Regions from separate parts of the Cobetia sp. 5-25-4-2 genome, predicted to be linked through region 3. Evidence: predicted binding sites of a transcription regulator. Region 3 holds the regulator's gene; each other region holds the start of a gene.

Region 1 (9,968 bases), 240 kb from region 3:
TTCACCACCAAGGACATCAAGATCGAGAGCCTGATCGACCCGAAGGTGCCGGGCGTGACCTGTCACCTGAGCAACATCGAGGCGAATCTCGATTTCTCCGACCCCTCCGACATGAGCATCGCCTGCCGCCAGACCGGCCCGATCACCCCGGCGATGCTCGCCGACATCGACACCTCCAAGAGTGGCGAGGAGGTCTATCGCAAGTCCAAGAGCGTGCTGCTCAAGAGCCTCAAGATCCGCCGTATTCTGGACCGTGACTCCCAGAGCCTGCTCTACATCGCCTACAGCACCAAGGAAACCAGCGGCAGCTTCAAGCATGCGCTGAGCAGCGTGCCGCTATGGGGCAGCGAGGCCTGGCAGGCACCGGCAGCGCAGTGAGCCGACTCGGCGCCTGAATCAAGCCCTGACTCATCAAGCCCTGACTCATCAAGCCCTGATTCATCATGCGCTGACTCATCAAGCGAAAGCTTCACCATCATCCCTTGAAGTTATGGGGTGTCGCTCCAAGGTCTTGATCAACGGCTAGCCAGTCGGATTTTCATTCGCATGAGGCAAAGGAGTGACACACGATGTCGAGCCCGGAGCACAAGCAGAAGATCTGGAAGCTGATCAAGGATGTGAAGGTCGGCATGTTGGTGACGCAGGGTGACGGCATGCCACATGCCCGCCCGATGCATCTGGTGCAGGATGACTACGACGGCACCCTGTGGTTCTTCACGCGAGCCAGTGCCGAGAAGGTGTTTGAAGCAAAGAAGGACAGCGAGGTCTGCCTGAGCTTTTCCGATCAGGATGATGGCGTCTATGTGTCGCTGAGCGGTCATGCCAATCTGCACCGCGATCAGGGCCTGATCGACAAGTTCTGGAATCCGTTCGTGGCCGCCTGGTTCCCGGAAGGCAAGGATGACCCCGATGTCACTCTGCTGGAGGTCAAGGTGCAATCCGGTGAACACTGGAAGGCCAAGGAGAGCAAGGCGTATCAACTCTATGAGATTGCGCGCGCCAACCTCGACAAGGACCACACCCCGGACATGGGTGAGAACGAGAAATTCGGCACGGTATGAGCAGAAGCCCGAGCTCGTCATGGAGAGCTCTTTGAAGTGCCCGCGTAAGAGTTGACGCACACGGCCATGCCAGACACGACAACGCCAGCCCGAGGGCTGGCGTTGTCGTGTCTGGTCTCCTGCCGCCTGCCGAATCCTGCCGAGTCCTGCCGATTCCTGCAGACCTGTCGTCGGTGGAGAGGGTTCAAGCTCAGGACAGTGAACGCCTCAAGACTTCATGTCGAGCACGATGCGCCCTTCGATCTTGCCGTCGATCATGCGCCCGAAGATGTCATTGATATCCTCGAGCCTGCCGGTCTGCACGGTGGCGGCGACCCTGCCTTCCGCGGCGAAGTCCAGCGCCTCCTGCAGGTCCTGACGCGTACCGACGATGGAGCCACGCACCGTGATGCCGTTGAGCACCGTAGAGAAGATCGGCAGCGGGAAGTCACCCGGCGGCAGGCCGTTGAGCACCAGGGTACCGCCACGGCGCAGCATGTTCTGGGCCTGATCGAAGGCCTTGGGCGACACCGCCGTCACCAGTGCGCCGTGCGCGCCGCCGATCTCACGCCTGATGACGGCTGCCGGATCTTCCTTCATGGCATTCACGGTCACGGTGGCCCCCAGACGGCGGGCCAGATCCAGCTTGGCATCATCGACATCCACCGCCGCCACGTTCAGGCCCATGGCGCGGGCGTACTGCACCGCCATGTGACCCAACCCGCCGATCCCCGAGATCACCACCCACTGACCGGGGCGAGTGTCGGTCATCTTGAGCCCCTTGTAGACCGTGACCCCGGCGCACAGCACCGGCGCGATCTCCACGAAGCCCACGCTGTCCGGCAGACGCCCCACGTAGCCGGCATCCGCCAGCGTGTACTGGGCAAAGCCGCCATTCACCGAATAGCCGGTGTTCTGCTGGCTCTCGCACAGCGTCTCCCAGCCACCCAGACAATGCTCGCAATGGCCACAGGCCGAGTAGAGCCAGGGCACCCCGACCCGGTCGCCTTCCTTGACGTGGGTCACACCCTCGCCCACCGCCGCGATGGTCCCCACTCCCTCATGTCCCGGGATGAACGGTGGGTTGGGCTTCACCGGCCAGTCGCCATGCGCGGCGTGCAGGTCGGTGTGACAGACCCCGGAGGCGGCGACCTCGACCAGAATCTCGCCACGCCCCGGTCGCGGTACCGCGACTTCCTCGATCACCAGCGGTGCACCGAATTCACGTACCACGGCGGCTTTCATGCTGTTATCCATGATGGACTCCTCATTCATTGTCGAAAGACGAACCTTGGAAAGGCGAGCCAGAGATCAGGCGGAGAGTGCGATCCCGTCCGGTCGTGAGCGAGGGCTAGTGTTCGCGCACGCCCCGGACCTGCCTCTTCATTGAAACCAGACGCGGTGCTCCCTGCCCTGCGCCAGATCAAGCAAGTCGGATCTGGCGCGGGCATCGAGAGGAATTCCTCGAGGAGGCATCGCGGGAGGTGGATTCAGCGCCACTAGCCTCGGTGGCGCTGACGGTCAGGCCTAGAAGAAGCCGAGTGGATTGATGTCGTAGCTGACCAGCAGGTTCTTGGTCTGCTGGTAGTGTTCCAGTGCCATCTTGTGGGTCTCGCGACCGACACCGGATTTCTTGTAGCCACCGAAGGCGGCATGGGCGGGATACTGGTGATAGCAGTTGGTCCACACGCGACCGGCCTGGATACCGCGCCCCATGCGGAAGGCGACGTTCATGTCGCGACTCCAGACACCGGCGCCGAGACCGAATTCGGTGTCATTGGCGATGGCCAGCGCCTCGGCCTCGTCGCGGAAGGTGGTGACGGCGACCACCGGCCCGAAGATCTCCTCCTGGAAGACACGCATCGCGTTGTGGCCCTTCAGCAGGGTCGGCTGGATGTAATAGCCGTTGGCCAGCTCGTTCTCCAGCTGCTCGCTGCTGCCGCCGGTGAGCACCTCGGCCCCCTCCTCACGGGCGATATCCATATAGGACATGATCTTGTCGAACTGCTCGCGGGAGGCCTGTGCGCCAACCTGCACGTCGGTATCCAGCGGATTGCCGCGCTTGATGGTCTTCACGCGCTCCATCACACGGGCCATGAAGTCGTCGTAGATGCTTTCCTGGATCAGAGCGCGTGACGGGCAGGTGCACACCTCGCCCTGATTGAAGAACGCCAGCACCAGCCCTTCGGCAGCCTTGTCGATGAACTCGGGCTCGGCATTCATGATGTCGGCGAAGTAGATGTTGGGGGACTTGCCGCCCAGCTCCACCGTGGAGGGAATGATGGTCTCCGCGGCGCACTTGAGGATGTGCGAGCCCACGGGGGTGGAACCGGTGAAGGCGATCTTGGCGATGCGCTTGCTGGTCGCCAGTGCCTGTCCGGCCTCGGCGCCATAGCCGTTGACGATGTTGAGCACCCCTGCCGGCAGCAGGTCATTGATCAGTTCCGCCAGCACCAGGATCGAGGCCGGGGTCTGTTCCGCCGGCTTGAGCACCACGCAGTTGCCCGCCGCCAGCGCCGGGCCGAGCTTCCAGGCCGCCATCAGGATCGGGAAGTTCCACGGGATGATCTGCCCCACCACCCCCAGCGGCTCGTGGAAGTGATAGGAGACGGTATTGGCATCGATGTCCGCCGCGGTGCCCTCCTGGGAGCGCAGGCAACCGGCGAAGTAGCGGAAATGATCCGCTGCCAGCGGGATATCAGCGTTCAGCGTCTCGCGCACCGCCTTGCCGTTGTCCCAGGTCTCGGCGACCGCCAGCATCTCGAGATTCTGCTCGATGCGATCCGCGATCCTGAGCAGGATGTTGGAGCGCTCCTGCACCGAGGTCTTGCCCCAGGCGGGAGCTGCCTTGTGGGCGGCGTCCAGCGCGAGATCGATATCTTCCGCACTCGAGCGCGGGATACGGCAGAACACCTCGCCCGTCACCGGGCTGACATTGTCGAAATATTCCCCCTTCACCGGCTCGACGAAACGCCCGCCGATGTAATTGCCGTAGGTGTCCTTGAACGTGACCAGCGCGTCGGCGCTGCCCGGGGAGGCGTAGATCATGGCGAACTCCTGTGGGTCGGATTCACGAGTGGCGCTCGTGATCGACGACCTGTTGTTGTCGTTGCTGCGCAGTCGTTGTCGTTGCTGAAAAGTCGTTGTCGTGTCAGCGAAACGCCTGTGTTGGCCCTTCTGCAGTGGCGCCGTTGGCGCTGACTCGCTGCCCGCTCTATCAAGAGCCTCTTGATCAGGCGACTCTCACAGTCTTGACCACCGACGCCAATCGCGACATGCCCCCATGGGCGGAGACCGTCTCATCCCTTGGGAGGAGAAAAGCGAGGAGAAACGAACGCCGCCATACCGCGAAGGCCGCAAGGCACGACACCACGCCATGACGTTATGCTCAGGGTAGCTACTATCAGCAAGGTCATGATCAGAAAAGCCTTGATCAGGATATCGCCCGCCACCGGCCAGGAGCCTCCATGTACCGTCTGTTGATCGCGGATGATCATCCGCTGTTCCGTGATGCCATCAGTCGTACCCTGAGTCTGAGCGTCGCTGACGCCCCGGCACCGCCCTACGAGCTGCTGCAGGCCGCCAGTCTCGCGGAGACGCTCAGCCTCATCGACGCGCATGCCGATAGCCTCGACCTGCTGTTGCTGGATCTCGACCTGCCCGACAGCCACGGCCTGGAAGGCCTGACGCGCTTGCGCGAGGAGGCAGACTGGCTGCCGGTGGCGATTCTCTCCGCCCACGAGGCGCGCGAGACGGTACTCGAGGCATTGGCGCTCGGTGCGGTGGGGTATCTGTCCAAGTCGAGTTCGGCGCAGACCCTGCGCGATGCCCTCGCACGCATGCTGGCCGGGGAGGTCTACGTGCCTGCCCAGTTGATGCGCGCTGCGCCGCGTCCAGCGCCGCTCTCAGCATCATCTGCATCTGCATCATCGGCACCAGCATCATCGGTACCAGTGCCACCGCCAGCGCCCCAACTGGCGCCGAGCCTCAGCGATGCTGAATTTGCGCGGCGCTGGCAGACCCTCACCACCAAGCAGCGCGGCGTGCTGGAACGCATGGTGCTGGGCGAGTCCAACAAGATGATCGCCTGGCAGCTGAGCGTGGCGGAGACCACCGTCAAGTCGCATGTCTCCGCCATCCTGCACAAGCTGGGGGTCGCCAGCAGGGTGCAGGCGATCCTGCTGGCCAGCCACGCCCTGCCTGCCGTGTCAGGCCCGAGTGAGGCCTCTGCCGCCCCACGACGCGAAACGCCCCGGTCCAACGCTCACGAATGAGGCGCGAACCGGGGCGTTGCCCATCAGGTGTCGGGACAGAGTGACTCGCCCTACATCAGCTCCCCGACCAGCACATAGCCATTGAGCAGGATGATGACCGCTGCCACCAGCATGCCGATGGCCGTCACCCAGTGACGATTGACCAGGTCCCCCATCAGGCGGCGATTGGCGGTGAACATCAGCAGCGGCACCAGCGCGAAGGGAATCCCGAAGCTGAGTACCACCTGGCTTGCGACCAGCACCTGCTGCTCCGGCAGCCCCATCAGGATGATGGCGATGGCCGGTGCCATGGTGATCACGCGGCGCAGCCACAGCGGAATGCGGAAGTTGACGAAGCCCTGCATCACCACCTGCCCGGACAGGGTGCCGACGATGGACGAGGACAGCCCCGCCAGCAGCAGCGTGAAGCCGAAGATCAGGCTCGCGGCATTCTGGCCCATCAGCGGCGACAGCAGCTTGTAGCTCTCGGTGATGGAAGCCACGCCGGTCTCGCCATTGCCATGGAAGACCTTGGCGGCCAGCACCAGCATCGCCATGTTGATCAGCCCCGCCAGCGCCATGCCGATGATCACATCGAGACGGTAGTAGCCCATCACGCGACGGCGCTGACCGCTGTCACGCACCCGAATGCGATTCTGGGACAGCGCGGAATGCAGGTAGATGACGTGGGGCATCACGGTGGCGCCCAGGATACCGGCCGCCAGGAAGATGGCATGGCTATCCGGGAAACCTGGTGTCAGCAGGCCGTAGATGATCGGTTCCACCGGCGGACGACTGAGGATGATCTCGAGCAGGAATCCCGCCGACACCGCCAGGATCATCGCCCCGATGATCATCTCCATCATGCGGAAGCCGTAGCGCTGCATCACCAGCACCGCGTAGGTGATGGCACCGGTCAACAGCGCCCCTTCCAGCATGCTGAGCCCGAAGAGCAGATTGAAGGCCAGCGCCGCCCCCAGGAATTCGGCCAGATCGGTCGCGATGGCGACGATCTCCGCCTGCACCCAAAAGGCCCAGACCACCGGGCGCGGGAAGCGTTCACGGATGACTTCCGCCAGATTCTTGCCGGTGGCCAGCCCCAGCCGGGCGGACAGGGTCTGGATCAACATCGCCATCAGGTTGGCCCACAGCACCACCCACAGCAGGGTATAGCCATAGCGGGAGCCGGCCTCGATGTTGGTCGCGAAGTTGCCGGGGTCGATGTAGGCGACGGCGGCGATCATCGCCGGGCCGAGAAACGGCAGCGCGCGACGCAGGCGTCCCGCAAGGGACAGAGGGGATGCAGTGCGCACACCGCCGGCAGCAGAGGCTTCACCTTCACTGCCCAGCGACATGCTGGCGGCATGACGTACGGATTTATCGGACATGATATTCAGCATGGGAGGGAAACCTGCCAGATCAATGGCCCGCGAACAGAGAAAGGGGATGCGGGATGTCATGACACGAGCATACATGCTAAATACGATTAGTTCTCATTAAAATTCAGCGCGGTAGCTGATAGTCTCCTTCAATCCCTCCTGCCTCTTCCTCCCCCGCGAAGGCTAACGACAATGGAGCAACAGCTGGCGCAGGCGCAGCGGCTTGACCGGCTTGAGGAGGAACCCGAAGCCGAGCGCGCGTGCCCTGGCCTTGAGCGGCGCCGAGTGGTCCGCGCTGATCACCACCACCGGCAGGTCTGGCCAACGCTTGCGCAGGCGTTGTGCCTGCGCCAGACCATCGGGCTGCCCGTCACCCAGCTGATGATCGACGATCAACACCTCCGGCGGCGCGGCCAGCGCCTGCCGCAACAGCACCTCGGCGGTATCGGCGCAGTGGACACTCGCGCCCCAGCCCTCGAGCAATGACTGCATGCCGGCACATACCTCCCGATCATCCTCGACCACCCAGATAACGGTATCGAGCAGCGGCTGCGCGAGCGGTGACGCGCAAGGCTGACCGGGAGAAGGCGCGTCAGCCGATGGGCCCATCACATTGGCAGGCTGTCGAATCGGCACGCGCACCGCGAAGGCAGCGCCGCGCCCCGGCGTGCTGGCCAACGACAGGGGGTGCTCCAGCAGGCCGGTGATGCGCTTGACGATCGCCAGCCCCAGCCCGAGGCCGCGCTGCTCATTGTCCTGGCGCGGTGCGAGACGCCGGAATTCCTGGAAGACCACCTCGCGCTGATGCTCGGCGATGCCGGGGCCGTTGTCGGCCACGGTGATCTCCAGCCAGTCACCGCGCCGGCGACACCCCAGCAGCACCCGCCCGCGCGTCGAGCCATCCGGCACATGGCGCAGGGCATTGCTCAGGAAATTGCGTATCACGCGCGCCAGTAGCTGCAGATCTGACTCGACGCTCAGGTGGCTGGCCACGTAGTGCAGCTCCAGCCCACGTGCAGCGCCCAGTTGACGATATTCCTCGGCGAGCACATCCAGCAGCTCACGCACCGGGAAGGTGGCGACATCGGCCGTCAGCACGCCGGCATCCAGCCGCGAGATGTCCACCAGCGTGCCCAGCAGGCTCTCGACATCGGCCAGCGAGCGCCCCAGCCGCGCCACCAGCTCGCCCGGCGAAGCGTCGCGCGGCGTGGGGTCATCAAGTGCCAGCCTCGCCAGTTGCTCTTCCAGGGCGCTTGCGAACAGTCGGGCGGCATTCAGGGGTTGCAGCAGATCATGACTGATGGCGGCGAGAAAGCGCGTCTTGGAGTGGTTGGCCGCCTCGGAGGCGGCCTTGGCGGCGGTCAGACGTCGATTGAGTGCCCCCAGTTCATCGAGGGTGCGGTGCAGGGTGTCGGTACGCTCGCGCACCTGATCCGCCAGCAGGACGGCGTGCTCGAAGGCGGCGTAGGGCGCGCTCGGTGAAGGGCTGCTGGATTCGACCCGCTCGATCAGGGCGGCGTTGATCTTCTCCAGCTGGCGATTGCGCGCCTTGAGGGCGGCGAGCTCAGCGCTCAGGCCGTCCTTTCGGGAATCTGTCAGCGGCGTATCAGGCGCCATCCTGCCCTCCCGTGCCATCGGCCGCGAGACGGCGCTGGCCGATCACCACGCCGGTGAAGGTCTGGTTGATGTGCATGCCGTGATGCTGCTCACCGTAGGTATTGAAGCCGATCACCCGATGACGCCTGAGAAGACGCGAGGCCTCTGCCTCCAGCCCCAGCGCCTCGATCTCCATGCGCCGCAGGAAGCAGTCACAGCCGATGGTCAGCGCGGGCGGCCCCAGACGCGCCTCCACCTCGGCCAGCCGCTGCTCGAGCTGCGCGAGAATCGGCGTGGCCTGCATGGCAGTGAGCACGATGCCGGTCTCCACCGCGCAGTAGAAGCTCAGGCTGGCATCGGCATTCACGCGCTGGATGGAGCGTACGTAATGCGCCTCACCGATGCGCACCGCCAGCGGGCAGCGCGCGAAGACCGCCTCCTCCAGCGCCTCGGGCGCGACACCGGCCAGCCGCGCATACTCCTCGGCGGCGGGCTCGGCATTCAGCTCCAGCACGCGGCGTGAATCGCGGTCCACCGCCGTCACCACCAGCTTGTCGGCCAGCGGCGTGAGGTGGTGCGTACTGATGACCTCGAACGGCAGCCGCGTATTGATCACCACCACGACCGCCGCCTGATCATGGAAGACCCCGTCGGCGTAGACATAGGTATGCGCCAACCGGTTGTCGTCCCCGGCGGAGCCACCGAAGGCGGGAATGCTGCCCAGCGCTGCATCCAGCGTCGCCAGTACCTGCTCCTCGCTGCTCGAGAGGCCGTCGAGCAGCGTCAGCGCGAAGCTGTTGCCCATCACCGGCGCCACGGCCTGCTCGCGACAGCGCGCCAGCAGCTCATCACTCAACGTCTGGGCACGCGGAAGGTCGAAACCGCTCAGATCATCGATCAACACCTGCGCCAGCGCGAAGTCGCTGCGCGCCAGGCCGATGGCGGTGATGGAGCCGCGCGCATAGCCCTCGGGCGTGATCTCGCCGGCGGTGGTGCAGCCACTCACCGCTACCTCACCGAAGGCATCGGCCAGCGCCTGACCCAGTGCCGGGAGGGGGTAATCCGCCGAGCAGAAGAACAGCACCCCGCCGAGCCGCTGGCGGCCACCGAGCGAGTCATCAAGCTTTCGGGCCAGCTCGGCCACCGCCGCCTGCGGGTCCTTGAGCTGGCTGGCCGCCGTGGCCAGCGGTACGGCAATCATCTCGCTCTGTGGCTGCGGCCTTCCCTTCACGCGACTGCTGACATCCGTCATGTCCCCTCCTCCTGTCGAGCGCAGCGGGGCCTGACCTGACGATCATCCGTCGGCGTCCGGGCTAGAGCACCAGCCCGCTGGCTCTCACCACGCGTCGTTCAATGGCGCCTTCCAGCGTCTCGCGGCGGGTGCCCGCCAGCGTGACCCGCGACTTGGCCCGCGTGATACCGGTGTAGACCAGCTCGCGAGTCAGAATCGGATTGGCACCCTCAGGCAACACGAATACCACATGGCGGAACTCGGAACCCTGCGACTTGTGGACCGTCATCGCGAAGACCGTCTCCACCGCCTCGAGGCGAGACGGCAATACCGCGCGCACGCCACGGTGGAAGCGCTGGATCACGGTGTCCTGCCCATCACGCTCGGCGTCTGACGACACCTCCTCCTCGACCGGGAAGAACACGCGCAGGCGCCCCCCGGCGGCGGGGTCCGACAGGGTGATGCCGAC
Region 2 (9,968 bases), on a different contig from region 3:
CACCTGGTTCTCGTAGATCGCCTTCTGGTTCTCGTCCGGCGCCAGGATCATGACCAGGTCGGCCGCCTTGACCGCTTCCTCGACTTCAGCAACCTTCAGGCCGGCCGCTTCGGCCTTGGCCCAGCTGGAGGAAGAGCGACGCAGGGCTACGGTGACGTCGACGCCGGATTCCTTCAGGTTGTTCGCGTGGGCATGGCCCTGGGAACCGTAACCGAGGATGACCACTTTCTTGCCCTGGATGAGGGAGAGGTCACAATCCTTGTCGTAATAGAGTTTCATCGTCATTGCTCCTGGCGGCTCACCCCGTCAGCGGGATGGCGTGAGATCTTGAAAGAGTGTCTGTTGTTCTTGCGACCCTTCCCGCGAGGGAAGGGCGTATGTCAGTGTCCAGCGCCGACGGCCATCTATCCTGACCGCTCTGCGTCCCTGGGAGGTCGTGCGCCTTGGATCAAGGTCTGCCGTCCTCCTCCTGCGCGGCGATGAGTCCACCTTACCTGCACCTCGGCATTGCGTAAAATGCTATATTTGCACCATCATATGCCATATAGCGCAACACAAGGCATTTCCCCCTTCAGCACTCATCGACAGCGGACTCCGGCATGGACAATCGTCAACTCAAGCAATTCCTGACCCTCGCCGAAACGCTGCATTTCGGACGCGCCAGCACTGCCCTGCACCTGAGCGCCTCTGCCCTGTCACGTGCCATTCGCGCCATGGAAGAGGAACTGGGCGTCAGCCTGTTCGAGCGCGACAACCGCAGCGTCGCACTGACACCGGCGGGAGAGCGCTTCCGTCGTCATGCTCGCGAACTCCTGAGTCAGTGGGATGACATTCGTCAGTCATTGCTGGAAGACAGCGATGAACTGCGTGGCGAGCTATCCCTGTACTGCTCGGTGACCGCCAGCTACAGCTTCCTGTATGAGATTCTCGCCTCCTTCCGGGCCCGCCATCCGCATGTGGAGCTCAAACTGCATACCGGTGACCCCGCCGTGGCATTGGAGCGCGTGCTGATGGGCCACGAGGACCTGGCGATCGCCGCACGCCCGGACGTGCTGCCCTCGCGCCTGGCCTTCACCGACTTCGCCGAGTCGCCGCTGCGCTTCATTGCCCCGCGTCGTGATGGCCCCGGCCATCAGCTGGAAGGCATCGGCGAGACGGACGATTCGTCAGCGGGGGACGACCATATCGACTGGACCCGTGTCCCGATGATCCTCTCGGAGACCGGCCTGGCGCGCGAGCGCTTCAATGCCTGGTGCCACGCACGCGGCATCAAGCCGCGCCTGTATGCCCAGGTCGCCGGCAACGAGGCCATCGTCAGCATGGTCGGATTGGGCTTCGGGATCGGCGTGGTGCCGCAGATCGTGCTCGACAACTCCCCGCTGGCCGATCAGGTGCGCATCCTCGATGTCGATCCGCCGCTGACCCCCTACAAGGTCGGGCTGTGCGTACAGGAGAAACGTCTTCGACATCCACTGGTACGCGCACTCTGGGAACAGCTGCCCGGTACCCCGCTACGGCCAGAGGAGTGATGACGCAGTGACCCTGCGCCACGGAACATTGCGCTACATGGCCCGCCCCACGCCACAACGAAAACGGCGCCCCGAGGGGCGCCGTTCTTGTATCGCGTTTCCACAATCACCGTCTTACAGGCTCAACACCTTCTCACCGCGGGCGATGCCGGATACACCGGTACGAGCCACTTCCAGCACCCCTACCGGCTGCATCGCCGCCAGGAAGGCATCCAGCTTGCCACCGTCACCGGTGATCTGGATGGTGTAGAGGCTCGGCGTGATGTCGACGATCTGGGCACGGAAGATGTCCGCCGTGCGCTTGATCTCGTCACGCTGGGCGCCCAACGCCTTGACCTTGACCAGCATCAGCTCGCGCTCGATGTGGCTGCCCTCGGTGAGATCCACCAGCTTGACCACATCCACCAGCTTGTTGAGGTGCTTGGTGATCTGCTCGATGACGCGATCTTCGCCGACCGTGGTGACGGTCAGACGTGACAGGGTCGCGTCCTCGGTCGGGGCCACGTTGAGGGTCTCGATGTTGAAATTGCGCTGTGAAAACAGGCCGACGACCCGTGACAGCGCGCCCGGTTCGTTTTCCATCAGAATGGAGATGATATGGCGCATCAGGTCCGCTCCGTCTTCGTAAGCAGCATGTCACGCATGGAGCCGAGAGGCACCTGCATCGGATAGACGTGTTCACGCGGGTCGACATAGATGTCGAGGAACACCAGCTCGTCCTTGTTGCGGAAGGCTTCTTCCAGCGCAGGCTCGAGCTCCTCCACCGTATGCACCTTGATGGCACGGAAGCCATAGGCGCCCGCCAGCTGCACGAAGTCAGGCAGCGACTCCATATAGGAATGCGAGTGACGGGACTTGTAGTTCAGGTCCTGCCACTGACGCACCATGCCCAGCGACTGGTTGTTGAGGTTGATGATCTTGACCCCGATCCCGTACTGCTTACAGGTCGAGAACTCCTGCATCATCATCTGGAAGCTGCCTTCCCCGGTGAACAGCACCACATCGTCATCCGGGTAGGACATCTTGATCCCCATGGCCGCCGGGAAGCCGAAGCCCATGGTGCCCAGACCACCGGAGGTGATCCAGCGGTTGGGGCGCTGGAACTTGTAGTACTGGGCGGCGAACATCTGGTGCTGACCGACATCGGTGGCGACGAAGGCTTCGCCACGCGTCGCGCGGTGCACGGCTTCCACCACCTGCTGCGGCTTGAGCGGCTCGCCCGGGGCAGACGGCTCATACAGCTTGCCTTCACGCTCGGCACGCCAGCCATCGATCTGGGTCCACCAGGCCTCCAGTGCATCGGGGTTGGCCAGCTCACGCCCCTGCACGAGGCTGATCATCTCGTTGATCACGGCATCGGCCGGACCGACGATCGGCACATCGGCGCGCACGGTCTTGGAGACCGAGCTCGGGTCGATGTCGACGTGGATGATCTTGGCCGTCGGGCAGAACTTCGAGGTGTTGTTGGTCACGCGGTCATCGAAGCGCGCACCGATGCAGATGATCAGATCGGTGTGGTGCATGGCATTGTTCGACTCATAGGAGCCGTGCATGCCGGGCCAACCCAGACACTGGCGATCGCCCTGCGGATAGGCACCAATGCCCATCAACGAGGTGGTGATCGGGAAGTTCAGACGGCGCACCAGGTCGGTCAGCGCTTCGCTGGCACGACCGGAGACCACGCCACCGCCGGTGAAGAACAGCGGGCGGCGGGCCTTGAGCATCAGCTCGACGGCCTTCTTGATCTGGCCGCTGTGGCCACGGGTGACCGGGCTGTAGGAGCGCATGCGTACCTTCTTGGGGTAGCTGTACTCGTAACGCTCGGTCGGGGCGGTCATGTCCTTCGGGATGTCGATGACGACCGGCCCCGGGCGTCCGCTGGAGGCCAGATAGAAGGCCTTCTTGATGACTTCCGGAATCTCGCTCGGGTGCTTGATCGAGAAGCTGTGCTTCACGATCGGGCGAGTCACACCGACGATGTCGGTTTCCTGGAAGGCGTCTTCACCGATCAGGTGACTGGCGACCTGGCCACACAGCACGACCATGGGAATCGAGTCCATGTAGGCCGTGGCGATACCGGTCACGGCATTGGTCGCGCCGGGGCCTGAGGTGACCAGCACGACTCCGGGCTTGCCGGAAGCGCGTGCGTAGCCATCGGCTGCGTGGGTAGCAGCCTGTTCGTGGCGGACCAGAATGTGCTGGACCTTGTCCTGACGGAACAGGGCGTCATAGATGTGCAGCGCCGCTCCACCGGGATAGCCGTATATATACTCCACGCCCTCGTCATGCAGCGCGCGGGCGATCATGTCAGCGCCGGAAAGCAATTCCACTTGGTTGTTCTCCCCTGGAGGTCTCGAGTGCGTCCGGCAGCAATACGCAAGCCGGATCGAGTGCGACCTGAATGTCGCTACCGCAACAGTTGCGGCACCTGATGCCAAACCCTGGCGTCTGCGGCCCGGTTAGGGCCTGCACTCTTGTCGCATCGGTTGGATGCGGTCGGGGCTGATGGCCGATCGGTACGGTTGGCGTACCCTGATCGGCATATCCTTCGACAGGCGGACAGCGACTCAGCGTCTGTCCTTCACGTGGCGCTTCGAGGGTCGCCCGAATGGCCACGCCCGCAATCAGGAATGGTCAAGAGTCCAACAGCCGCAAGGGGCTGTCAACTCAACCTTACGCCAGTGTGCGCCGCCTACGCCAAATGCCACACCGATAACGGAAAATCCGGCCATATGCGTGCGTAAAACCTCACAGATGGCATTTAATTCGCAATTTTCTGCCTCGTGATTTTCAGCATCCCTGCCACCGGGTTGTCATTTTGCGCCCAGACGACAGACACGAAAACGCCCCACCGCAAGCGGAAGACAGACTTCCGTCACGGTGGGGCGTCACTCACGGGCGCGCGATTCAGCGCGTGAAGGTCAGCTCCCCGCCCTCTTCGCCGACACGGATCACGTCTCCGGGCGCGAAGTCGCCGCCCAGCAGCGCCTGGGCCAGCGGGTTCTCGATGCGGCTCTGGATGGCGCGCTTGAGAGGACGGGCACCATAGACCGGATCGAAACCTGCCTTGGCCAGCAAGGCCATCGCGGCATCGGTGATCTCGAAGCCGAGATCACGTTCGGCCAGCCGCGCCTTGAGCCGCTCGAGCTGAATGCCGGCGATGGAGGCGATCTGCGCCTGCCCCAACGCGTGGAAGACCACCACTTCATCGATGCGGTTGATCAGCTCCGGCCGGAAGTGATTGCCCACGACTTCCATCACCGCCGTCTTCATGTCGTCGTACTGGAAGGCCGCCTTGCGATCGACACTCTCTTGCGTGTCTTCCTCGTCCGCCAGCTCGCCATTGAGACCGCTCATGCGCTGGATCATCTCGGACCCCAGATTCGAGGTCATCACGATCACGGTATTGCGGAAGTCGACGGTACGCCCCTGCCCATCGGTCAGGCGGCCATCTTCCAATACCTGCAGCAGGATGTTGAAGACATCCGGATGCGCCTTCTCGACCTCATCGAGCAACAGCACGGAGTACGGCTTGCGACGCACGGCCTCGGTCAGATAGCCACCCTCTTCATAGCCGACATAGCCGGGAGGCGCGCCGATCAGACGAGCCACCGAGTGCTTCTCCATGAACTCGGACATGTCGATGCGCACCATCGCCTCTTCGGTATCGAACAGGAAGCTGGCCAGCGACTTGCAGAGCTCCGTCTTGCCGACCCCGGTCGGGCCGAGGAACAGGAAGGAGCCATTGGGACGATTCGGGTCCGACAGCCCGGCGCGTGAGCGACGCACCGCATTGGCCACCGCGATCACCGCCTCGTCCTGACCGATCACCTTCTCGTGCAGCGCCTCTTCCATGCGCAGTAGCTTGTCGCGCTCGCCTTCGAGCATCTTGGAGACCGGAATGCCGGTCCAGCGCGAGACGACCTCGGCAATCTCCTCCTCGGTGACATTGGAGCGCAGCAGCACGTGGGCGGAGGTATCCGCCTCGCCTTCGCCGGCTTCGCTGATCTGCTTCTCGAGCCCCGGAATCACGCCGTACTGCAGTTCCGACATGCGGCTGAGGTCGCCGGCACGCCGCGCCTGTTCCAGATCGATGCGCGCCTGTTCCAGTTCGGACTTGAACTGCGCTGCCCCCTGGATACTGGCCTTCTCGGCCTTCCAGACCTCATCGAGATCGGCGTATTCGCGTTCCAGCTCCGCGATCTGGTCCTCAAGCGCGCCGAGACGCTTGAGTGCCGCTTCGTCGGTCTCCTTCTTGAGGGCTTCACGCTCCATCTTGAGCTGGATCAGACGGCGGTCGAGACGGTCCATCTCTTCCGGCTTGGAGTCCAGCTCCATGCGGATGCGTGACGCGGCTTCATCGATCAGGTCGATCGCCTTGTCCGGCAGCTGACGGTCCGTGATGTAGCGCGATGAGAGGCGCGCGGCCGCAATGATCGCACTGTCAGTGATATCCACCCCATGGTGCACCTCGTAGCGTTCCTTCAAGCCACGCAGGATGGCGATGGTGTCCTCCTCGCTGGGCTGATCCACCTGCACCTTCTGGAAACGACGCTCCAGCGCGGCATCCTTCTCGATGTACTGGCGATACTCGTCAAGCGTGGTGGCACCGACACAGTGCAGCTCGCCACGCGCCAGCGCCGGCTTGAGCATGTTGCCGGCATCCATCGCGCCCTCGGCCTTGCCCGCGCCGACCATGGTGTGCAGCTCATCGATGAACAGGATGACCTGGCCTTCTTCCTGCGACAGCTCCTTGAGGACGGACTTGAGGCGCTCCTCGAACTCACCGCGGAACTTGGCCCCCGCCAGCAGCGAGCCCATGTCGAGAGACAGCACACGCTTGTTCTTGAGGCCTTCCGGCACCTCGCCATTGACGATACGGCTGGCCAGCCCCTCGACGATGGCGGTCTTGCCGACACCGGGCTCACCGATCAGCACCGGGTTGTTCTTGGTGCGACGCTGAAGGACTTGAATCGTGCGACGAATCTCCTCGTCACGCCCGATCACCGGGTCGAGCTTGCCGTCGCGCGCACGCTGGGTGAGGTCCATCGTGTACTTGTTGAGTGCCTCGCGATTGTTCTCGGCGTCGGCATCTCCCACCGCCTCGCCACCGCGCAGTGCATCGATGGCGGAGGTCAGGGCGGGCTTCTTGATGCCCGAGGAGGTGAACAACTTGCCAAGATCACCGCCCAGCTCCAGCGCGGCCAGCAGCGCGAGCTCGGAAGCGATGTATTGATCGCCGCGTTTCTGGGCTTCGCGGTCGGCCAGATTCAGAAGCTTGCCGAGCGCTTGGGAAGGCGCGACATTGCCGTCGAACTGGGACACGGTGGGCAGGTCATCCAGTTGACGCTTGAGCCCGCTCATCAAGCTGGTGGCATCACCGCCCGCCTTGTTGACCAACGCCTTGAGACCGCCATCGCGGTCCTCCAGCAGGGCCAGCAGCAGGTGCTGGGGATGGATTTCATTGTGGCCTCGCCCGACGGCGAGCGACTGGGCATCCGCAAGCGCGTTCTGCAGCTTGCTGGTGAGTTTGTCGATGCGCATGGTGCCTTCTCCTGAGAGTCATGGCGGTACTCCTCTTCTCAGGAGCTTCGCCTGTAACATTTCGTATCTAACCCTAGAGATGGGGGGCTGGGGGGTCGCTTTCAAGGCGTGATTTGCGGCAACGCAGCATGTTGTCCGCGAAGCATGATCCAGATCAGGTTCCCCTGCAGCAGGTTGGCCCTCAGCGCCTGAAGATGTCGCCAGGGGCTTCCGCTCGACACGGAAAAGCGCCCCGCCAACCTGAGTGATCAGGTCAACGGGGCGCTTTTGTCTTTCGGCTTGCCGAGCGTCGGTGCATCGCGGCGGCCAGGTCTCCACTTCATGCTATCAGCGTAACCAGATCACCGTGGCCATTCGCCCCGTCACGCCATCATCACGGCGATGGGAGTAGAAGCGCGATTCCGAGGCGGTGCAGAAGTGTCCGCCACTGACATGACCGACCCCCGCACGCTCCAGCCGCAGGCGAGCCAGCTTGTAGAGGTCGCCCATGTAGTGGCCCAGCCGATAGGGGCTGGATTCGAAGGCGTCGTCGGCCTCGGGGAGATCCGCGATAAAGGCGTCACGCACCTCGGGGCCGACCTCGAACTGGGCATTGGAGATCGCCGGGCCCAGCCAGGCCATCAGCTCGCCCGGGTCATCTCCAAGACGAGCGACAGTGGCTTCCAGCACACCTTCCACCAGGCCACGCCAGCCCGCATGCGCCACCCCGACCCGCGTCCCCTGACGATCACAGAACAGCACCGGCAGGCAGTCCGCCGTCATCACCACGCAGGCCTGCCCCGTACCGGTACTGATGCAGGCGTCAGCACGTGGTGGCACCGCCTCATGGCGCTCATCGGCGTGACAGACGTCAAAGGCATCCACCACCTGAGTCCCATGCACCTGATCCAGCCACGCCAGCGGACGACCATCATCGACCTCCGCCGCGAGCAGGTCACGCACCCGCGCGACCATCGCCGGATCATCCCCGACATGCCGCGCCGGATTGAAGCCAGCGTATGGACCCTGACTCGGGCCGCTCTCACGCGTGGTCACGAAGGCCTGCACCGGACTGGGTGCTGGCCAGTCCGGCAGAATCAGGGTCGGGCGTAGACTGTCGTCGTGCATAACCTCTCCTGGCGCGATGGGATACGCGAACCGAGCCCCTCAGCGGGCGATGTCTTCCTTGAGATAGTCGATCAAGACCAGCATGTCACCCGGCATCTCGGCGCGGAATTCGACTTCCTTGCCCGAGATCGGGTGGATGAAGGCGAGGCGACGGGCATGCAGCGCCTGACGCGGGAACTGACGCAGCAGCTCCTTGAGCGGGTCACTGGCCCCCGGCGGAAGCTTCAGACGGCCTCCGTAGACCGGGTCCCCGATCAGTGGATAGCGCTGGTGCGCCATGTGCACACGGATCTGGTGGGTACGCCCGGTTTCCAGCTTGCAGCGGATATGGGTATGCCCCCGGAAGCGCTCCACCACGCGAAAATGCGTGATCGCCATCTTGCCGCTATGGGTCACGGCCTGACGCTTGCGATCCTTGGGGTGACGCCCGATGGGCGCATCCACGGTACCGCCCGCCGTCAGCACACCGGTCACGACGGCATCGTACTCGCGAGACACGGTACGCGCCTGCAGCTGCTCGACCAGGTCCGCCTGGGCGGTCAGCGACTTGGCGACCACCATCAGGCCACTGGTGTCCTTGTCGAGACGATGCACGATCCCGGCACGCGGCAGCATGGCATTGCCCGGACAATGGTGCAGGATGGCATTGAGCAGCGTGCCATCCGGATTGCCGGCCCCCGGGTGCACGACCATGCCGTGCTCCTTGTTGATGACCAGCACGTCGTCATCCTCGAAGACGATCTCGAGCTCGATGTCCTCGGGGCCATGACTGACTTCTTCTTCAAGCTCGGCGGTCAGGGCCAGACGTTCACCGCCATAGACCTTCTCGCGGGGTTTGACAGCGGCACCGTCGAGGGTCAAGGCACCGGTCTTGATCCAGTGCTTGAGGCGCTCGCGGGAATAGTCGGAGAAGATCTCGGCGCAGGCCTGATCAAGGCGCATGCCAATCATCGCCTCCGGGATCCGCTCTTCGCGGTTGATGGTGTCTGCCATATTGCTCTCTGAGGCCGTTTCGCAGGAAAGGGCCTTTGCTTTATAGTGAGTGCGGATCGGCGGATTCTAGCATGCCCGCCATGGATTGCCCGAGATGAGGAAACCGATGCGCGCCCTTCCCTTGACTGCCTTCGCCCTGGCCAGCACCTTGCTGGTCGGCTGTGCGTCCAACGAGCCGGCACCGGATCTTCAGGAGCAGGAGCTGTACCGTCAGGCTCAGGTTTCCCTGGATACCAGCCGCTTCAACTCCGCCGTGCAACAACTTGAAGCACTGGATACTCGCTTCCCGTTCGGCAGCTATGCCGAACAGTCGCAGCTGGAGCTGATCTACGCCTACTACCAGGTGGACAACTGGGAAGCCGCACGCGCGGCGGCCAGCCGCTTCATTCGGCTGCACCCGGACCACCCGCAGGTCGATTATGCCTACTACATGCGTGGACTGGCAGCCTATAGTGCAGGGCGCTTCAGCCTGGAATCGCTGGACCTGATCGACATCTCCAAGCGGGATCTCGGTGCGACGCGGGACGCCTACGTCGACTTCGGCGAGCTGGTGCGCCGCTTCCCCAACAGCACCTACGCCGCAGATTCGCGTCAGCGCATCATCTATCTGCGCAACGTACTCGCGCGTGGCGAGCTGCAGACAGCGGATTTCTATCTGCGCAAGCAGGCCTATCTGGCCGCCGTGAAGCGTGGCGAGTGGGTGATCGAGCACTACCCTAACACTCCTGCCACTCGCGATGCGCTGGCCGTGATGGTCGAAGGCTATCTGGGCCTCGGTCTGCGCGACCGCGCCAG
Region 3 (9,968 bases):
CAGGTTGCCAGGTCAGATAGCTGGAGACATTTTCCAGCAATAGCTGACGGCCAAGCGCGTTCTGGACCTGGTCGATGCGCTCGGCAAGGTGCGTGATGGTGGCATCGGTATAGGGAAGGGGCAGAAGATCATGGAATTGATGCGCACCGGTACGCGTCCAGCACAGGTGGTCGGAGACCCACATCGGTTCGATGCGATCATGCAGTGCGCGCAATTCGCGCAGGTAGCGGGTATCTATGGGATTGCTGCCACCGATGGACAGCGAGACGCCATGCAAGGCGATGGGATAATGCTCGCGGACCCGCTCCAGGAAGTGCAGCGGCTTGCCGCCGGCACTGACACCATCGGATTCGATGAAGCCGGGGCCCATGTAATTTTCGCTGATGGCCTCGAACCAGTCGATGTCCGGCAGAGTCGTCAGAATCTCGTGGTAGTACTCAGGACGTAGCCCCAACCCTTGTCCTGCTCCGGAGGTGGCAAGGGCGGGTTGGCGAAACCGGGAAACTGTCGTCATGAGTGACTCCTTTTCCATGGCGTGGCAGGCGGTGCCCACACTGGCACCTCAGGCCTGATACAAGAACGGGAGGACGGTATGCCGTCCTCCCGTTTAGCTCGATGACTCCAGTCGGCGTCGTTAACTGCGTGACGACGCCTTCATCTCGAGAGCTCAGCTCTTGCCGGAGATGACTTCGCCACCCGCACCGACACAGGATTCAGCACTTGCAGTGTAAGACCAGCCCTGGCCCTTGCAGGCATTCTGGCCCTTGCAGGCGCTGGTGGCGGTCGCACATTCGGAGGTTCCCTGACAGGAGTTGACGCCAGAGCACTTCACGGCGTTGTCAGCGGCTTGCACGGACATGGAGGTCAGCGCAGCGGTGGAGAACAGAGCAGCGGCAGCAGCAGCGAAGGTGGCAGCGGTAACGGTCTTCTTCATGGTCATGATGGCATCCTTTAGGGCTAGGCCCGTCATTATAAAGTTATGGTTCAGGCTCATCTGATTTCAGTAACCGCGCCGTAGTCACTTGCTGGCGGGTCATTAGAGATTACGTCGCTTTTAACCAAGTGGATGCAAAAAAAAACAAAAAGAATTCAACGTGACGCAGATTGACTCTGCCATGGGGTTGTAGTGCGGCTATGGCATAATGCGAATTAGCGTTGTTTGAGCGTCGAATGGTCTGTCCTGATTCTTCTACTCTCAACGTCATATCACTGGTGTCATCTCTGCGAGGGCGTCGCTGCCCCGGTCGGTGTCTCTCTTTCTGTTATTGATCTGTCCCTGGAGCCCTGCATGTTGAGCCTACTTCGCCGCCTGTGGCATACCCCGCGATGGCGCTGGAGCATCCTGATCGTGCTGTTGCTCGGTGGGTGCAGTGCCGTCACGCTGCAACAGCTGGATGCCCGTTATGGCAAGGCGTCGCCACGTGATCGTGTCGTGGCGCATGACACCACGGCTGGCCGGCAGTGGGAGGACGAGGTCAAGCCGGTGATCGAGACCCGCTGCGTGGTCTGTCATGGCTGCTATGACGCCCCGTGCCAGCTCAAGATGTCCTCGGCGGCCGGGATCGACCGCGGTATCAATCCCGCTCCTGTCTATGACGGCACCCGCTTGCTGGCGGCCAATCTGACGCGTCTGTTCGAGGATGCCGACAGCACCGCTGAATGGCGTGACATGAACTTCTCGCCGGTGCTCAACGAGCGCAACGACTCGGCGCTCGCCAATCTGGAAGGCAGTGTGCTGTTCCGCTCGCTGAGCCAGAAGCGCAAGCAACCCCTGCCGGTGACGGAGGAAGGCCTGCTGCCGGAAGACCGCTTCGATCTGTCGCTCAATCGCAGTCAGGTGTGCGCGCCCATCGAGCGCTATGATGCCTTCGCGGAAGATCACCCGGACTGGGGCATGCCGTATGCGCTGCCGCAGATCAGTGATGAGGAGCACCGTACGCTGGTCAACTGGTTGGCGCAGGGCTCGCCGATGACCGAGGTGCGCCCGGTGTCTGAGGCCCTGGTGCCACGGATTCAGCAGGTGGAAGCCTTCCTCAATGGTGACAGCCTCAAGCAGCGGCTGATGAGTCGCTACATCTACGAGCATCTCTTTCTGACCCACCTGTATTTCCCGGAAGCGAAGGGGGCCAATGGCCGGCCGATCTTCTTCTCGCTGGTGCGCTCCAGTACGCCGCCCGGCGAGCCCATCCAGCGTATCTCCTCGCGCCGCCCCTATGACGCTCCCTACGCCGCCTATCCCGGAGATGGTCGTGACGTCATGCCGCATGACGAGGCCGGGCGTCCTCGCGTCTATTACCGTCTATGGCAGGAGCGCTCGACGATCCTGGCCAAGAATCATCTGCCCTATTCGCTGAGTGACGCGCGCCTGGAACGCTGGCAGTCGCTGTTCCTCGCGCCGGACTATACGGTGGATGACCTGCCTGGCTATGACCTCAAGACGGCGTCCAATCCCTTCCTGACGTTCGAGGCGATCCCTGCCGAGTCACGTTACCGCTTCATGCTGGATGAATCGCAGAACACCATCATGGGCTTCATCAAGGGGCCGGTCTGTCGTGGCCAGGTGGCCGTGGACGTCATCAATGACCACTTCTGGGTCAGTTTCACCGATCCATCACTGTTCAGCCTGCCGCAGGTCGAGCGCACCCTGGCACGGGAGGGCGAGAATCTCAGCCTGCCTGCCGAGCAGAGCAGCAATGCATTGCCCATCTCCTCGTGGATCAAGTTCGAGCGCAAGCAGCAGGCCTATCTGCAGGCCAAGCAAAAGCTGATGATGCAGGCCTACGAGGACGGCAATCTGCGTCTGGACATGCAGCTGTTGTGGGACGGCAGCGGCTGGCAAGGCGGCGAGGGTGGCGATCACAACCCCAATGCCGCCCTGACGGTCTATCGTCACTTCGACAATGCCGCCGTGATGAAAGGGCTGGTCGGCAATGTGCCCAAGACGGCCTGGGTGATCGATTACCCGATGCTTGAGCGCATCCATTACCTGCTGGTGGCCGGCTTCGATGTCTATGGCAACCTCGGCCACCAGCTGACCACGCGCCTGTACATGGACTTCCTGCGCATGGAAGGCGAGAACAACCTGCTGGCGCTTCTGCCTGCCGGCGAGCGTCAGGCAGTGCATGACGGCTGGTATCAGGATGTGGATTCTGGGCTGGAAAAGCTGCTGTTCAAGAAGCCGCCCCAGTTTGATGCCCCGAGCGATATCGTCTGGACACCGGGAGAGCTTTCCTCACCGGAGAAGGCGCGCATTGGGCTGATGCGCCGCCTGCGCGAGCGCCTGGCGCCGGAACTTGTCCACGAGCGTAGCCTGGAGACGCTGGAGGATGATGCCGTGCGCCGCGAATTGAAGGCCTTGAGCGAGGTGAGTGGTCTGGCGGCCAGCCTGCTGCCGGAAGTCACCATCATTGCGCTGGAACGGGAGGGAAGCGAGCACCCACAGTTGTTCAGCGTGCTGCGCAACTCGGCTCATGCCAACATCACCAGTCTGTTCGACGAGGAAGCCAATCGGCGTCCTGAGCGCGATACGCTGGATGTGCTGCGCGGCGTGGCCGGGGATTATCCGAATGCCTTCTGGCATCTGACACCCGAGTCGCTGCAGGGATTGGCACGGCGGGTCGCCGTGCTCAAGGATGAGGCGGACTATCGACAGCTGATGGCCGATATCGGAGTGCGGCGCACCGACCCACGCTTCTGGCAGTTCTCGGACAGCGTGCTGCGTGCCAATTATGCGGATCGTCCCGTCGAGGCCGGGTTGCTGGATTACAACCGTCTGCAGAATCGCTGAGCGTCTCCGAGCCGCCTGGCGCTGTCTGGAAAACACGAAGGCCCGCCACATGAGGATGTGGCGGGCCTTCGTGGTGAGAGAGATGGCATCACGGGGGTCAGCGACCGCCCTGACACTCTCCTTCTGCCAGCTCGATCAGGCCATCCAGGTGTAGGATATGGACCTCGCGGGCCTGGATATCCACCAGCCCCTGAGCCTGGAAACGCGTCAGGATACGGCTGATGGTTTCCACGGCCAGTCCCAGATAATTGCCGATGTCGGCGCGGGACATGGAAAGACGGAAACTGTATGGCGAATAGCCGCGGCGACGGAAGCGCTGAGAGAGGTTGACCAGGAAGCTGGCCAGGCGCTCATCTGCCGTCTTGCGCGACAGCAGCATCATCATCCGACGATCCTCATGCAGCTCCTTGCTCAGGCTCTTGAACAGCTGGGTGCGCAGTTCCGGCAGTTGGGCGGAAAGCGCATCGAGGCGATCGAAGGGAATCTCGCACACGGTCGTGGTCTCGAGTGCAACGGCGCTGCCGGGGTAGGCATTGCTGTCGATGGCATCCAGTCCAGCCAGCTCGCTGGGCAGGAAGAAACCGGTGAGCTGCTCCGTGCCACTGTTCTCGGTGTTGATCTGTTTCAGGCTGCCCGAGCGCACCGTGAAGACGCAGTCGAAGGGCTCGCCCTGGGTGAAGAGAACCTCGCCCTTTCTGAGCGGCGCGCGGCGCCGAATGATGGAGTCGAACTGGTCGATGGCTTCCATGTTCAGTGCCAGCGGCAGACACAGTGAGCTGAGCGAGCAGGTCTGACAGCGTGCTTCATGCGCACGCAATCGATGGGATGCCGTTGTCTGGGCCGTCATGGTGACTCTCCTGGGGCATTACGCCGAAACTCGTGGGGAGCGGGTTTCGGGTGGGGGTGTCCGGGTGCGACACCTGGTACAGGGCGATTCCATGGTCCTGTACGGAGAGGCAGCATCCTCATGGACTGAGTCGCTGCTGCCTGTCGGTGCTGTCCGTCAATGATACCTGTCAGGCGCACTTCCCAGAACGGGTTCCCGTCCTGTGGGGCGGGATGTGAAGTGCTCCGTGAATCGCGCGCATTATATTAGATAATTCTGATTGTGTCGTGATGTCCTGCATGACTCTAGACGCAGAACCTCCCGAAGGGGCAGGTTGCGACGCCCTGCCTCATCCGACTCGGGAGAGCCAGGTGACATCATCCACTCAAGGACATGACGATCTGCCCCATGCTGACCAGCAGTGTGAGCAGAAACAGCAGACTCCAGACCAGCGGCAGCGGCCTGTCCGGCTGAGGGGTGCCGTCAATGCGGTGTTCGTCGCCTGGCCCATCTCCCTGCAGGTCATCATCGGGTGAGGTGCTGCGCGAGCGAAGCCCGACAAGCAACAGCGTGCAGAAGGCCAGGCTGCCCAGCGTGAGCATGCTGATCCATGCCTGCCAGAACAGTGGCAGATCGACGTTTGCCAGCAGGTTCATGGTGCAGCTCCTGTCGTCAGTGTCAGTGTGGCGAGTGTCTCCCCTGTCGGGTCGGGTATTGTCGCGGATGAGTGCCGAGGGGGATCCGTCTGTTGAAGATAGGCCAGCAGAGCGGTCGCCTCGGCCTTGCCGCGTACCCGGGCGGGCGCCGCGAGGATCTCGTCGTCTCGGTAGGGCACGCCAAGCGCCTGCAGGGCCCGCATTCGCTCGGCGACACCCTCGCCGCTCAGGGCGTGCTCGAACAGCCAGGGGTAGGCCGGCATGCTGGAATCCGCCACCTTGTGGCGCGGCGAGTACAGGTGCAGGCGTTGCCAGGCCTCATCATGTTCCGCCGGGAGGCGGCTCAGGTCAGGGCCATGACGAGCGTTGCCCCACAGGGCCGGTCGCTCCATGAGGTGGCGGGAGGCGGCGTCCCGGCTTGCATGGCGTGCCTGGTCTCCCGGCAGATCCCGCACCATTCGGGTATGGCATTGTTGGCAGCCTTCCCGCAGGTAAAGGCGCTGTCCCTCCAGCGCCAGCGCATCCAGCGGTGTCACTTCTTGCCCTGCCTCCTGAAACCCCAGAGGCAGCAACTGGGCCAGCGCGCCGACACTTGCCGCCATCACGCAGAGCGCGGCCATCAGGCCCGGATGCCGTTCGAGCAGTACGTGTCTCATGCCGGTGTCCTCCCCCGAGCGTGTGAATGCCCGATGTGGTGATGAGCGCGCTGGGTAGAGGGGCGCGTGATGGGTCGGCGGGAGGCGCGCAGGAGATATGCTGCCATCAGCAGCAGGCCGAGTGCCCAGCAACTCAGCCCCGCCAGCGTCATCAGCATCGGCGGGCGAGCCACCGCCAGGACGTCGGCGAGGGAGTGCAGCGGTTGTCCCTCTGCGTCTACGGCATGCCACAGGCTGCCCTGCAGCAGGGTGGTGGTCCAGCTGGCAGCGATGCAGAGCAACGTGCCGGCGATGGCCAGCCAGGCGTGGGTCATGATCAGCGCCGAGGGTGCTTCAGGCAGCCGCAGACGGTAGAGCATGAGCACGCTGACCAGACCGATGACGCCCAGTGTGCCGGCCGGCGAGAGGCTGCCGGCGGCGCTGAAGGTCATGTCGTTGAGCGGGGCGATGGACAGTGCCACATGCTCCATCACGCTGATGGCCAGAAAGAGCAGGGCTGCGCCGAGCAGGCAGGTCTGAGGATGATGGCGCAGGGAGGGCCAGTCCGCCTTGAGGGTCAGCAGGCCGTTGAGAGGAATGGCCAGTCCCGGCGCCAGCAGCAGGAGCCCCATCGCCATTCCCAGCGCCTGGCTCCACTGGGGCAGGGCACTGGCATGCAGCAGCACCGCGCCGCTCCAGGGCAGCAGCAATACCAGCAGCCAGAAGCTGATGATGGCCAGACGGTGAGAGTGAAGGGGCTGGCGGGTCAGTCCCGAGAGTGCCTGATACGCCATGGCAATGAAGCCCAGTGCCAGCATGCCGCCGGGCAGCATTCCCTTCTGCCAGCTCTGCAGCAGCGCGTCCAGACTGCCTGAGAACATGGGTAACGATGTCAGCGGGCCCAGGGGCACCGCCAGTGACAGCAGGGTATGCTGCATCAGTATCATCACCAGACAGCCAATGAAGCACCAGCCAGCCACGGGCAGGCGCGCTGTCGGTCCTGCCTTCCAGTTGACATGGAAGAGCCACGCGACCGCGATCCACACTGCCAGCATCAACAGGTTGAGTGGCCAGGGATATTCGGATTGGCCATGCCCCGACGCGAAGCCCGCGGCAATCGATATGCTGCCAAGCACGAGAATCGTCTGCCAGGCCTGCAGCGTGAACCGCTGGAGACGCCGCTGGCCTGGCCGGGCTTGCGTGTCATGATTGACCAGTGAATACAGGCTGGCAATCAATGCCGAGCCGCCGAGGCCGAAGAGCAGCAGATGCTGTTGCACAATGGCGAGACGGCCATGGCTCAGCCAGGCGATGGGCGGGGCCAGGGTTGGCCACAACTGCACGGCGGTCAGCCATACCGCCAGCAATAGACTGACGGCGCCTGAAAGAATGGCCGTCGTGCCAAATTGGCGAATCACCTCGTGAGAGGCGCCTGCTCCATCAGGTGCTGTGCCCATGTCATGACCTCATCATGCAGTGAACAGCGATGTGCTCTCCTGAAGAGAGCACGACTCACGAGACGATTCAGCATTCATTTCAGCTACCAGGGAGGACACTGAGTGTCTCTTGTCACTTCATCATCGGACGAAGATCGGGATGCGTCCAATGTGGCGGCCGTCCCCACCCCCTACGCCGAGGAAGGTTTCAAGGTCGCTTCCTTTGACGCCATCGCCGATGAGCTGGAAAAGCGTCTGGAGCTGTCAGAGGAGGCGTTGGCGGCGCGCGGTCCCTGGCGAGGCTGGGTGGCCTCGTTCGGTCCGCTGGAGATTCATGGCAGCCCTCGGCAGGTGATTCTGCTGCATGCCCATGGGGCGGGCGCCGGACGCGAGACCGATTTCCATCAGCGGTTCGGCAAGGCCTGTGCACACCAGGGGGCGGCATGGCTGGGATTCGACTTCGCCTACCTCGTCAAGATGCGCTGCGAGGCACGCCGTCGTCCGCCGCCGCGGCTGCCCGGGCTGATCGAGGAAATGACGCGCTGGCATGAGGCGCTGGCCGCCAGTCTTGCCGCCAGGGCGTCTCTGGCGACATGCCTGGTATTGCTTGGTGGCAAGTCCATGGGGAGTCGCGTGGCCTCGCATGTGATGCAGGGGCTGGAGGGGCGAGGCATGCCAGCCCCCTCATCAGGCCCACGTCGAATGTCGCCCCTGGGCTGGTATGCGCTGGGCTATCCCTTTCACCCGACCGGCAAACCGGACACGCTGCGAACCGAGCATCTGGCGGCCATTGATGCCCCGGGCGTGATCTGTCAGGGCACGCGAGATCCCTTTGGTCATCGCGAGGAAGTCGAAGGTTACGGATTGCCATGCACCATCAGCCTGCATTGGCTGGAGGATGGCGAACATGATTTCAAGCCTCGCAAGGCGAGCGGCAAGACGCGTGAGGGACTGATTCGCTCAGCGGTGGCAGCGATCCTTGCACACCCTGCATTGCGCTGATGGGTGTCAATCCATGAGCGACACGAATTTTCTCCCTCGTGGCATCCTGATGTCAGAATGCTGACACAATGCTGATGGTTGCTGGGCTACAGGTGAGTGGCGCTGGGAAAATCCAGTCTTATCAAGACCCTGTCGAGGAGTATTCTGAAACTTCCTGTAAAAAAAGTATTGACTCATGGGGCGGATTCCGTAGAATGCAGCGCCAACGAGACAGGGGTGGTTAGCTCAGTTGGTAGAGCACCAGCCTTACAAGCTGGGGGTCACTGGTTCGAACCCAGTACCACCCACCATTTGAAAAAAGTTATTGCTTATCAAAGCGTTACTTGATTAAATGGCCTGGTTCGTCAGCAGAAGCAAACGTTGCAGTGGACTGGTAGTTCAGTTGGTTAGAATGCCGGCCTGTCACGCCGGAGGTCGCGGGTTCGAGTCCCGTCCAGTCCGCCACTACCGTTTGTCATGCGCCCGATGTTGAGTTGTTTTGAATGGACTGGTAGTTCAGTTGGTTAGAATGCCGGCCTGTCACGCCGGAGGTCGCGGGTTCGAGTCCCGTCCAGTCCGCCATTCAGAATGACGCGATATCACCGCTGCTTGCAGCAAGGATCGTCTGTGTTGGGTGATTAGCTCAGTTGGTTAGAGCACAAGCTTCACATGCTTGGGGTCACTGGTTCGAATCCAGTATCACCCACCAATGTGGACTGGTAGTTCAGTTGGTTAGAATGCCGGCCTGTCACGCCGGAGGTCGCGGGTTCGAGTCCCGTCCAGTCCGCCACTCGATCTACAGAATTCGTGAAACCCGAGCCCTCGTGCTCGGGTTTTCGCGTTTCTGGCCAGCAAGATGCTCGTTGTTGCCTTCCTCGCTGTTGCCTTCCTCGCTGTTGCCTTCCTCGCTGTTGCCTTCCTCGCTGTTGCCTTCCTTTTGGACGTCCCCTCGTCCCCCGTTCGACGTTTCTTCGTGTTTCAGGTCCGTGAGCTACCCGTTCGGCTGGAGGCGCGGTGCTGTCTGCGCCATGCGCCCGGTGGTTTGGCGTGCCAACGCTTGCAGGCGTGCTGGAAGCTTTCCGGACCGGCAAATCCCAGTACCCAGCTGATTTCCTTCAGGCTTAGATGGGTGTCACGCAGATAACGCTCGGCCAGTGCGCGGCGCGTGTCATCCAGCAGCCCCTCGTAGTGCCAGCCTTCGGCGGCGAGTCGTCTGGCCAGGGTACGCGGGTGCAGATTGAGGGCCGCTGCGATCTCGTCGCGTCCGGGTGCGCGCCCCGAAAGCCGCATGGCAATGGCACGTCGTGTGCGTGACAGCGTGTCATGAGGGCCCTGACGGCTCTCCAGTCGCTCCGTGATCTGTTGACGAAGCTGGGCAAAGGCGACCGGTGCTGCCTGCACGGTAGGGGCGTTCAATACTCTGTCTGGAAGCCACAGCCGATTGCGCCCTGTCGCGAAGTGCAACTGGCTCGCAGGCAGGCCCAGGCGTCGGGCATATCGCCAGCGCCAGCGCTTCTCCGTCTGCTCATGCATATCGTCTGGTGAGGGGGTGAGCGGAGAGCTGTCCTCCGGCGAGCGGGGGATCGTGTAATCGATCTCGAGCGATGCATCGCTCAAGGCATCGCCACTCAGCTGGCGAGCCAGATG

The links. Region 3 encodes FNR, which switches genes on or off when oxygen is low (the NO sensors DNR and NnrR bind a similar motif). Its sites were predicted from a motif close to TTGATNTANATCAA; they were not measured.
Region 1: the regulator FNR is predicted to act here: its motif matches at 2,454-2,467, upstream of adhP (alcohol dehydrogenase AdhP).
Region 2: the regulator FNR is predicted to act here: its motif matches at 7,218-7,231, upstream of clpB (ATP-dependent chaperone ClpB).

The regions. Positions count from the first base shown of each region.
Region 1 is NZ_BLWK01000003.1:114,334-124,301, forward strand. Features, by position in the region: gene HXS65_RS08070 (CreA family protein) at 1-378, shown strand, start outside; gene HXS65_RS08075 (pyridoxamine 5'-phosphate oxidase family protein) at 570-1,061, shown strand; gene adhP (alcohol dehydrogenase AdhP) at 1,269-2,297, opposite strand; gene HXS65_RS08085 (aldehyde dehydrogenase family protein) at 2,568-4,088, opposite strand; gene HXS65_RS08090 (response regulator transcription factor) at 4,508-5,314, shown strand; gene HXS65_RS08095 (Nramp family divalent metal transporter) at 5,365-6,681, opposite strand; gene HXS65_RS08100 (hybrid sensor histidine kinase/response regulator) at 6,856-8,289, opposite strand; gene nosP (nitric oxide-sensing protein NosP) at 8,279-9,469, opposite strand; gene recD (exodeoxyribonuclease V subunit alpha) at 9,582-9,968, opposite strand, start outside.
Region 2 is NZ_BLWK01000009.1:98,807-108,774, reverse strand. Features, by position in the region: gene ilvC (ketol-acid reductoisomerase) at 1-279, opposite strand, end outside; gene ilvY (HTH-type transcriptional activator IlvY) at 600-1,529, shown strand; gene ilvN (acetolactate synthase small subunit) at 1,644-2,135, opposite strand; gene HXS65_RS15980 (acetolactate synthase 3 large subunit) at 2,135-3,859, opposite strand; gene clpB (ATP-dependent chaperone ClpB) at 4,437-7,073, opposite strand; gene pgeF (peptidoglycan editing factor PgeF) at 7,401-8,180, opposite strand; gene rluD (23S rRNA pseudouridine(1911/1915/1917) synthase RluD) at 8,220-9,173, opposite strand; gene HXS65_RS15960 (outer membrane protein assembly factor BamD) at 9,280-9,968, shown strand, end outside.
Region 3 is NZ_BLWK01000003.1:352,282-362,249, reverse strand. Features, by position in the region: gene HXS65_RS09085 (DUF692 domain-containing protein) at 1-514, opposite strand, end outside; gene HXS65_RS09080 (hypothetical protein) at 668-940, opposite strand; gene HXS65_RS09075 (fatty acid cis/trans isomerase) at 1,289-3,787, shown strand; gene fnr (fumarate/nitrate reduction transcriptional regulator Fnr) at 3,885-4,634, opposite strand; gene HXS65_RS09065 (hypothetical protein) at 4,991-5,269, opposite strand; gene HXS65_RS09060 (cbb3-type cytochrome c oxidase subunit II) at 5,266-5,925, opposite strand; gene HXS65_RS09055 (cbb3-type cytochrome c oxidase subunit I) at 5,922-7,361, opposite strand; gene HXS65_RS09050 (alpha/beta family hydrolase) at 7,464-8,342, shown strand; tRNA gene HXS65_RS09045 (tRNA-Val) at 8,557-8,632, shown strand; tRNA gene HXS65_RS09040 (tRNA-Asp) at 8,710-8,786, shown strand; tRNA gene HXS65_RS09035 (tRNA-Asp) at 8,827-8,903, shown strand; tRNA gene HXS65_RS09030 (tRNA-Val) at 8,954-9,030, shown strand; tRNA gene HXS65_RS09025 (tRNA-Asp) at 9,035-9,111, shown strand; gene HXS65_RS09020 (AraC family transcriptional regulator) at 9,300-9,968, opposite strand, start outside.